Regions from separate parts of the Arthrobacter sp. TJ-263 genome, predicted to be linked through region 1. Evidence: riboswitches for the same ligand, from Rfam matches in the RefSeq annotation. Region 1 holds a riboswitch; the other holds the start of a gene.
What was found. Region 1 has a riboswitch for cyclic di-GMP ahead of AC4D2F_RS08905 (glycoside hydrolase family 26 protein). Riboswitches for the same ligand answer to the same signal wherever they lie in the genome.
Positions count from the first base shown of each region.

Region 2: linked by a shared signal. The riboswitch ahead of AC4D2F_RS08305 (response regulator transcription factor) and the one ahead of AC4D2F_RS08905 (glycoside hydrolase family 26 protein) in region 1 are both predicted to bind cyclic di-GMP.

Region 1 is NZ_JBZCNE010000001.1:1,865,694-1,870,121, forward strand. Features, by position in the region: gene AC4D2F_RS08890 (GAF domain-containing sensor histidine kinase) at 1-351, shown strand, start outside; gene AC4D2F_RS08895 (hypothetical protein) at 428-688, shown strand; gene AC4D2F_RS08900 (peroxiredoxin-like family protein) at 716-1,387, opposite strand; cyclic di-GMP riboswitch class I at 1,644-1,718, shown strand; gene AC4D2F_RS08905 (glycoside hydrolase family 26 protein) at 1,736-2,983, shown strand; gene AC4D2F_RS08910 (DNA-formamidopyrimidine glycosylase family protein) at 3,020-3,826, opposite strand; gene AC4D2F_RS08915 (YtxH domain-containing protein) at 4,007-4,366, shown strand.
Region 2 is NZ_JBZCNE010000001.1:1,749,120-1,753,547, reverse strand. Features, by position in the region: gene AC4D2F_RS08315 (DUF6221 family protein) at 1-64, shown strand, start outside; gene AC4D2F_RS08310 (hypothetical protein) at 287-721, shown strand; gene AC4D2F_RS08305 (response regulator transcription factor) at 718-1,533, opposite strand; cyclic di-GMP riboswitch class I at 1,644-1,718, opposite strand; gene AC4D2F_RS08300 (LysR family transcriptional regulator ArgP) at 1,832-2,728, opposite strand; gene AC4D2F_RS08295 (LysE/ArgO family amino acid transporter) at 2,798-3,403, shown strand; gene AC4D2F_RS08290 (hypothetical protein) at 3,435-3,656, opposite strand; gene AC4D2F_RS08285 (PadR family transcriptional regulator) at 3,761-4,105, shown strand; gene AC4D2F_RS08280 (permease prefix domain 1-containing protein) at 4,102-4,428, shown strand, end outside.

The DNA.
Region 1 (4,428 bases):
CCCGTCCTGCACCTCTCAGGCCCCCTCGACGCCGCTGTCGACCCCGAACTGGCCGAACATGTCCACGGGGTCCTCACGGAAGGCCTGTCCAACGCCCTCCGGCACGCCGCAGCACACTCCGTCACGATCACGCTGCAGGCCCTTCCGGATCGCCTCGAGATGGAGATCATCGATGACGGCTCCGGGTTCGCAGAACCGCCCTCGTGTCCCGGACTGACGGAGATGCGGCGCCGGACCGGACTCTGCGAGGGCACCCTCTCGATCTCGAGCACCCTCGGCCATGGAACGCACATCCTGCTCATCGTGCCCCTGGGCACCGAGGGCGGCGGGGACCAGGAATCCGGGAGGTAGGAGGCGATTGCGGTAATGTCGGTCTCGCCTCTAGAAGCGGGGCTCTTGGGTTTGTTGCATGTGAATGAGGCACTTCGTGAGTGATAACAGCAGGTTGGACCCGGCGAAGCTCTTCCCGGAGGATCTGACATCGATCGATCGGGATGACCTTGACATCCTGAACAGCAGGAACCACCGCTCGAGGGATGTGCAGTACATCCGTGACGGGGGCGTGGACGCGGAGACCGAAGGGCAGCACCACGAACTCCGGGAAGAGCTTGATCGCCGTCAGCTGGCACGCGACACCTTCGTATCCGCCGACAACGAGGACGCCGACAACGAGGCGAAGGAAGCCTGAGCCCGCCTCCGGTGGGCGCGACTACCGTCAGAGCGCCACGAGGGCATCGATGATGTCGCTGGTCTCCGTGCGGTTCGTGTAGTCCACGTGAACATCGATGAACCGGATGGTGCCCGTCGCGTCGGCGACGATCACCGTGGGGAACGGGATCGTCAGCGACCGGTCCAGGTTGGATCCGGCGACGTCGATCCCGAGGGCTATGCGCGCCAGCGTCGACTCGGGGCTGGGTGACGTGACGATCCCGAGCTGCGAGGCGAGGGTGTTCCCTGCGTCCGAGTAGAGCGATACGTACAGCCCCCTCTCGTGTGCCATCTTCCGCGTGATCTCCGGGTGCTGGGGGCTGACGGCGATGAGCCGCGTCCCGAAGGTCTCGGCGAGGGGGCTCAGTTCCCGCTGGTAGGTCTGCAGGGTGATGCTGCAGTAGGGGCACCACTCGCCCCGGTAGAACACGATGATCGCGGCTGCGGCCCCGAGGACCTCGCGCAGGGGCACCGGATGCCCTCCGTCGTCGTACAGGATCGCCTCGGGAAGCTTGTCGCCCACGCGGGCGATCCCCTGCGGCAGCCCTGCACGGCGGAGTTCCTCCTGCTCCATCATGAAGACCTCCGCGAGCGCCGGGCCCACCTGCGCCTCGAAGGTCGGCCTGAACTCGTCCACCTGCGCCGCGATCGTGTCGGTGAATTTCTGTCGTTGCTTCATCTTCTCCCTCCGCACACCACGACGGGAGCCTCGAGCCCGTCGCACTACCAATTGTGGGCCAGGCCACACGATTTCCCAAGACGACGGCCATATTCGGGCGGCGGCCGGGGCCCACCGGGGATGCGCGCTGCGGAAGACCTGACGGAATCCTTGGCCACCGCTCAGCGGATTCCGGCGGCTGCGGGGCAGATGCGACGGGACAATGGGGTGCGGGTCCCGCTGCATCGCGGGGACCCACGACGCCCGGGCAGCCGCTCGGCGACAAGGGCAAACCCGGCGCGAGCCGGGGACGCAAAGCCACGGGACCCTCGCGGTCAGCCGGGCCACCGAACCCGTGAGGTGCCGATCATGCTTCCCGTTCCCCGTCTCGCAGCAGCTGCAGTCCTGACGACCGCCGCGCGCCTCGTCGTGGTCGCCGCGGTGCTGTCCGTCCTCATGCTCGGGGTGCCGCCGGTGTCCGCCCAGGCCGCGGCCACGGGCACGCCCAGGGTCACGGTCAGCACCACCTCCGGAGTACCCGGCGCCGCCGTCACGGTGACGGGCGCGGGCTTCCCGAGGAAGAGCAGGGGAACCGTCGTGGCAGGGGCCGTGGGTGCGGCTCTGACCACGTCGCCGACGGGCGCCTTCACCGTCTCGATCGTGCCGACGGGGACCGGCCCGGTGGACATCACGGCGACGGTCGGTACCAGCACGGCGAGCGTCCGATACACGCTTCTCGAGCCTGCGCCCGCCCCGGGCGCCCCGAAGGGCATCCGCTTCGGCGTCGGCACCAATGGCGGGCCCGCGGCCGGCGGCGAGCTCGACGAGGTCGCGACACTCGCGGGCGAGGCCCCTTCCCTCGTGCTGTCCTACAAGGACTTCAACCAGCCCGCGCCCATCGCCGAGCTGGACGCGGTGCGCGCCCGCGGCTCCGAGACGCTGCTGACCTGGGAGCCGTGGACCTGGGGTGGCGGCGCCGACCAGCCCGCCTACTCCCTCGACCGCATCGCGGCCGGCGAGTTCGACGCCTACCTCCGCGAGTGGGGCACGGCTTTGGGGCACTGGGGGCAGCCCGTGTATCTGCGGTTCGCGCACGAGATGAACGGGGACTGGTACCCGTGGGCCGCCGGCGTCAACGGCAACACCGAGGCCGACTACATCGCGGCGTACCGGCACGTACACGACGTCGTCGCCTCCACCGGCGCGACCAACGTCAGCTGGGTCTGGAACCCCAATGTCCCCTACTGGGGGTCCACGCCCATGGATCGGCTGTACCCGGGTGGAGACTACGTCGACGTGGTGGCGCTCGACGGCTACAACTGGGGCACGTCGCAGGCGTGGAGCTCCTGGCAGGAACCCGAGGCGCTGTTCGGGGACGGCATCGCACAGCTCCGGCAGATCGCCCCGGGCACGCCGATCATGATCGCCGAGACTGCCTCGTCCGAGATCGGCGGGTCCAAACCCCGGTGGATCTCCGACCTGTTCAGGTACGTCTCCGCGCAGCAGGACGTCGTCGCGCTCGTCTGGTTCCACATCGTCAAGGAGGCCGACTGGCGCATCGACAGCTCCCCCGCCTCGACCGACGCCTTCGCCACGGCACTCGCCGCGCGACGCTGACCGGCGCCCGGCACGGGATGAGCCCGGACGCCGGCGTCAGTGCCCCGGCGGTGGCGGCTGGCAGCGCGGACACCACCAGGTCCGACGACGGCCAGGATCATCCGGGACCTCCGCCCTGACGTGCACGGCGGTGCCGCACCGGAGGCACGGCCTGCCGGCGCGACCGGCCACCCAGTGCTTCTCGCCCGGCCGGGTGTTCCCCGTGGTGACCTGGTGCGCACCCGGCTGCATCGCGGAGAACCGCAGGCACCGGGCGCCGAGGGCCACCAGTGCCGGCACGTCCACGTCGGCCACTGCTGTGTCGGGGTGGACACCCCGCAGGAAGCAGAGCTCGTTGGCCCACAGATTTCCGAACCCGGCGATGTTCCGCTGATCGAGCAGGGCGGCCGCCACGCGCTCTCCCGGGCCGCGGCGCAGCCTGCGCACCGCCTCGTCCGCGGACCAGTCCTCCCGCAGCGGGTCCGGACCGAGGTGACCCACGGCGTCGCCCTCCGCCCGCGTGGCCAGGAGGTTGACGACGGGCAGGTCCAGCCCGTACGCCGTGGGCCCGTCACGCACCGCGAGGATCACCCGAGCATCCGGCAGGAGCCTCCGCGGCAGCGCCCTCCCGGGGGCCGTGACCGTCCAGGACCCCTGCATCAGCAGGTGCGTGTGCAGGGTCAGCCCGCCGTCGAACCGCGTCAGCAGGTGCTTGCCGTGGGTCACGTGCTCCGCGATCCGCATCCCGTCGAGCGGCGTGGCGGCATGCGCGGGAACGCGCAGGTCGCCGCGGCTGAGCGCGCGCCCGTCGAGGGATCGCCGCAGGCGGACGGCGAGCCGGAACACGCTGTCCCCCTCGGGCACGGAGCCTCCCTGTCCTGGTGCTTCCGGCCAACCTAGCGCCCGGCACCGACACTTCCTCACACGGCAGGGCCTGCATCGCGGCACTCCCCTACAGCATGTTGCCTCTGGAAACTCCTCTCGCCCCGGCCGACCAGGTGGTCTAGATTCGAGAGGATCGCAGTCCATCGAAGGGAGAACACCATGAAGAACAAGCTTGTTTTCGCCGCAGGCACGGCGGTCGGCTACGTCCTCGGGACGCGGGCCGGCCGGGGGAGCTACGAGCAGCTCAAGACGAAGGCGCAGGCTCTGTGGGAGAGCCCGAAGGTCCAGGAGACCGTCGCCTCGACCACCGGCACGCTCAAGAGCAAGGCCCCCGAGCTGCAGGACTCCCTGAAAGGCGTCCTCAAGAAGGGCGGGTCCAGCAAGGGCGACAAGGCGCAGGGTGGCACCTCCGGGACCACCGGACCGAGCGGTGGGAACCCCCGCGACGTCGAGGACACCCCGTTCCAGGCCCAGGACAGCGAGACCCGTCCTGACCTCGGGAAGGATCTCGGGAAGTAGCGCTCGTCCCGGAGGCGGGTCACGACACGACGTCGGGGCCCGCCTCTCCCCTGCCCCCTGCG
Region 2 (4,428 bases), 120 kb from region 1:
GCTGAAGCTGCTCGCCGGTCCCTGGGCCGGCCACGGGGGCTACCGGCCGGAGTGGAAGGCCTGACCGGAGGACGGCTCAGGCGCCCGGAGCCCGACGCCGCCCGGCCGGCACCGGGTGACGGGACGGTGAAGCGCAGCGGTCGTACCGGCAAACGTCCTGCTCCAGCGCAAGCTTTGCGCAAGAACTCCTTGCAGGTGCACGCCGCCCACCTGCCATCGCTAGGCTTGGAGTGTGCCCCTACCTTCGACTCCGTCAGGCCCTGACCAGTATCAGGGCCGGTATCCGGTGGACGGCGCGGCACCCCTCCCACACGATGCCGCCCCGTCCCTCGACGCGCCGGGCAAGGCGGCGCCCCTCGTGGACCCCTCGGTCCTCGGGGACATGGCGCACGACTTCTCCGACCCCGCCGTCGTCCTCCGGTTCGCGCGTGACTTCTCCGCGACGCTCGAGGGCAAGCTCGAGCGGTTGGAGCTGAGGATCGGGGCCGGCGATGCCACGGGCGCCGAGGACGCCGTCCTCAGCGTGACGACGTCGGCCATGATGGTGGGCGCGGTCCGCCTCGACCAGGCTGCGCGGGTGGTCCACCGAATGATAATCGCCCACGACCTCGACGGCGCCCGGCGCGCGAGCGCCCTGCTGCGTGCGTGCGCAGCGGACACGCTCGGGGTGCTGCGGGCAGGCTACCCGGATCACCCCGGGGCGGCGGCAGCTCTCAGCTAGTCCTTGTCCCGGGGCACGACGCGGAACCCCACGCCCCGCACCGTCGTGATGAGGTCCGGGCCGCCGTCCACGCGCGCCAGCTTCTGGCGGAGATTCGCGATATGCACCTCGATGGCCCGCTCGTCCGTACGGCTGACGAAGTTGTACCCCCGGTAGTCCCCGCCCCGGGACACCCGGACCAGCTCCTCCTTGGTCCGGACGGCGCCGTTGCCGCGCATCAGCTCGTACAGCAGATTGAATTCGGTCTTCGTGAGCGGCAGTTCCACGCCGGCACAGCTGGCGATCCGCGCGTCGCCGTCCACCGTGATGCCGCCGTTTCGCAGGACGTTGGCGGACTTCGCCGGGACGGCATCGTCGTCGGACGGGGTGGGCGCGGGGGTTGCGAGTGCCTCGGTCCGGGCCGGCGGGGAGTGCGTGTTCTGCCCGATGCGGGGGCGGCGGAGCATCGCGTCGATGCGGGCCCGCAGTTCGCGGGGCCGGAACGGCTTCAGGACGTAGTCGTCGGCTCCGGCCTGGAGTGCGGTGAGGATGTCCATCTCGTCGCTGTGGCCGCTGAGCACGATCACGTAGCAGTCGGTGGTGTTGCGGATCCGGCGCAGGACCTCGTAACCGTCGATATCGGGGAGCCCGATGTCCAGGGTCACCAGCATCGGGTGCTGCTGGCGGACCACGTCGACACCGTCGCGCCCGGTGGTCGCACCACTGACCACGAAGCCGCCCTGTTCCAGGACGGCGCAGACCAGGTTCCGGATGTCGAGATCGTCCTCGATGACGACGGCGGCCCGACGATCGCCCGGTGGGGAGCTATTCATCGCGTGCTGCACCGGGGCGGTTCCGTGGGGCGGCCGTGGTCTGCCGGCGGGCGGGTCTGGGAACTGGGGGGACGTGGCGTGTCCGAGGCATACTCCGTGGACCTGTTCTCTTCGGCGGCCCGGCTGACCTCAGGGGTCCCGTGGCTTTGCGTCCCCGGCTCGCACCGGGTTTGCCTTTGTCGACGAGCGGCTGCTCGCTCGACGATAGTAGCAACCCCCACGGACACCGTCATGAACGACGGGGAGCGCCGTCGGTCCGTGGCGCCACGGCACCCGACGCAGGGTGTCTCCCTCGCCGTCAGCTCCTCCGCGCAGGTGGGCGGAGGAGGAGCGCCGCGGACCGCAGTACCGTGTCGCTGACGGCAGCCAGGGACGTGGATCCGTGGCGCCACTGCTGCCAGTACAGGGGGACGTCCACGTGGCCTCCCGGGTCGAGCAGGACGAGGCCCTGGGGGTCGGACCGCAACTCCAGTTCGGACACGAGGCCCCACCCCATGCCGAAGCGGATCGCGTCCGCGAAGGCCTGCGCCGCGGGCAGGAAGTGACGCGGCGGGTCGAAGGCACTGCGGATGCGCGAACGGAGGTACTGGTCCTGGAGGTCGTCCTTCCGGTCGAAGAGGACCACGGGGGCGCGGGAGAGCCGTTCCGGCGTCGCCCCGTCGGCGAACCAGGTGTCCCGGAAGTCCACGGAACAGACGGGCACGTAGCGCATGACGCCGAGCGGCTGCGAGGAACATCCCTGCACGGGAGTGGCCACGGACGTGATGGCCGCCGAGGCGGCACCGCTGCGCAGCAGGTCGAGGGAGTAGTCCTCGTCCTCCCGGAGGATCTCGAGCTGCAGGGTGTCTGCGACGCGGGCGAGGGCCGGCAGTACCCAGGTGTGCAGGGAGTCGCCATTGGCCACGATCGTGATCCGCCGGCGGGGGCCGTCGCGGGCGGAGTCGAGCTCGGTGGCGAGGTCCGCCGACAGCAGTTCGAGCTGCCGCGCGAAGCGGACGATCGCCTCTCCCGCTCCGGTGGGGCGGAGGGGGCGTGTGCGGGTGAGGACCGGGCGCCCGACGGCCACCTCGAGGGCCCGGATCCGCTGGCTGATCGCTGAGGGCGAGACGGACAGCGTGGAGGCCGCTGCCTCGAAACTGCCCTTCTCGATGATCGCCGCAAGGGCTTCGGCCTGTCCCGGATCGACTAATCGCATAAGCAACTCTTATCTCGGTGAAGAAGCATTAGTTTGTCTAAGCATAAGTGCCGGCCCTAGGTTGGTTCCGTGATCTCCACCGCCGCCACCGGCTTCGCCGCCGGACTGACCCTGATCGTCGCCATCGGCTCGCAGAACGCCTTCGTGCTGCGCCAGGGCCTGCGGCGGTCCCATGTCGCGCTGGTCGTGGTGGTGTGCGCCGTCTCGGACCTCGTGCTCATCGTGCTCGGCGTCGGCGGGTTGGGAGCGGCGATCGAGCAGGCCCCCGTGCTCGTGGAGGTGGTGCGCTGGGCCGGGGCGGCTTTCCTCACGGGATACGCCGTCCTCGCGGGGCGGCGCGCGCTCCAGGGGGAGCGGCTCGACGTCGACGGAGGGCCCGCGACGACGTCCTGGCGTGCCGCGCTCGGAACCTGCCTCGCCCTCACCTGGCTCAATCCGCACGTCTATCTCGACACCGTGCTGCTGCTGGGATCACTCGCGAACACGCACGGCACGCCGGGCCGGTGGTGGTTCGGCGCGGGCGCCGCCCTCGGCAGCATCCTGTGGTTCTCGGCGCTCGGCGTGGGGGCGCGCTTCCTCGCCCCCGTCTTCGCCCGCCCCTGGGCCTGGCGCATCCTCGATGCACTGATCGCCGCCGTCATGCTCCTGCTGGCCGTGCTCCTCGTCCTGCGGTAGCGCGCGTCGGTGGTCGCGGCGCTACCCGCGGCTATTCCTCGTTGGCGCGCTCCTCGATCCAGTCCGTCGCCGCGTCCGAGAGCAGGATGCCGTCGGGGCTGCGCTCGCCCATCCACCACGACTCGGAGGCCACCAGGCCGCCGGCCCTGCTGATCTCGGCGACCACCTCTGGCGTGAGCGCCTCACCGTTGTGGGCGATCAGCCACTCCCTGGTCTGCGGCGTGACGCTGTTCCACCATTGTTCGAGATCCATGGGCGACAGTATGGCACTCCCGCGGATCACCCCCGGCGGGTGATCGCCGGGACGACAACCGATCACCTCTTCCTACACTGTGCGTCGCACACCATAGTGTTGACATGGAAATCGACGAGGGCCTGGTCGCCGGACATCTGCAGGAACTGCGGCGCGGGACGGTCGTCCTGGCGTGCCTCACCCGGCTGCGCACCCCCGACTACGGGTATGCGCTCCTGGGCTCGCTCGACGACCTGGACCTCCAGGTCGACGCGAACACGCTCTATCCACTCCTTCGGCGCCTCGAGAAGCAGGGCCTGCTGACCAGCGAGTGGGACACCGCCGAATCCCGTCCGCGCAAGTTCTACCGGACGAGCCCGGCCGGCGACGACCTCGCCGCCACCCTCACCGCCGACTGGGATCGGCTGACCGCCTCGCTGCACCGCCTCGCCGAAGGGGAACTGCCATGACCACGCTGACCGATCGCTATGTATGGGCAGCCGTCCGCACCGTGCCGGACTCCCAGCGCGCCGAGATCGAACCCGAGATCCGGGAGATGATCGGCGACGCCGTCGACGCGCACCGCACCGCCGGGGAGGAGCCCGGCACCGCCGAACGCTCGGCCCTCATGGAGCTGGGCGACCCGGAACGCCTCGCTGCCGACTACGTGCAACGCCCGCTCCTGCTGATCGGGCCCCGGTACTACCTCGACTGGATGCGGCTCCTGAAGACCCTCCTGTCCATCGTGGTCCCGATCGCCACCACGGTGGTCTTCCTCGTGCAGTTCCTGAGC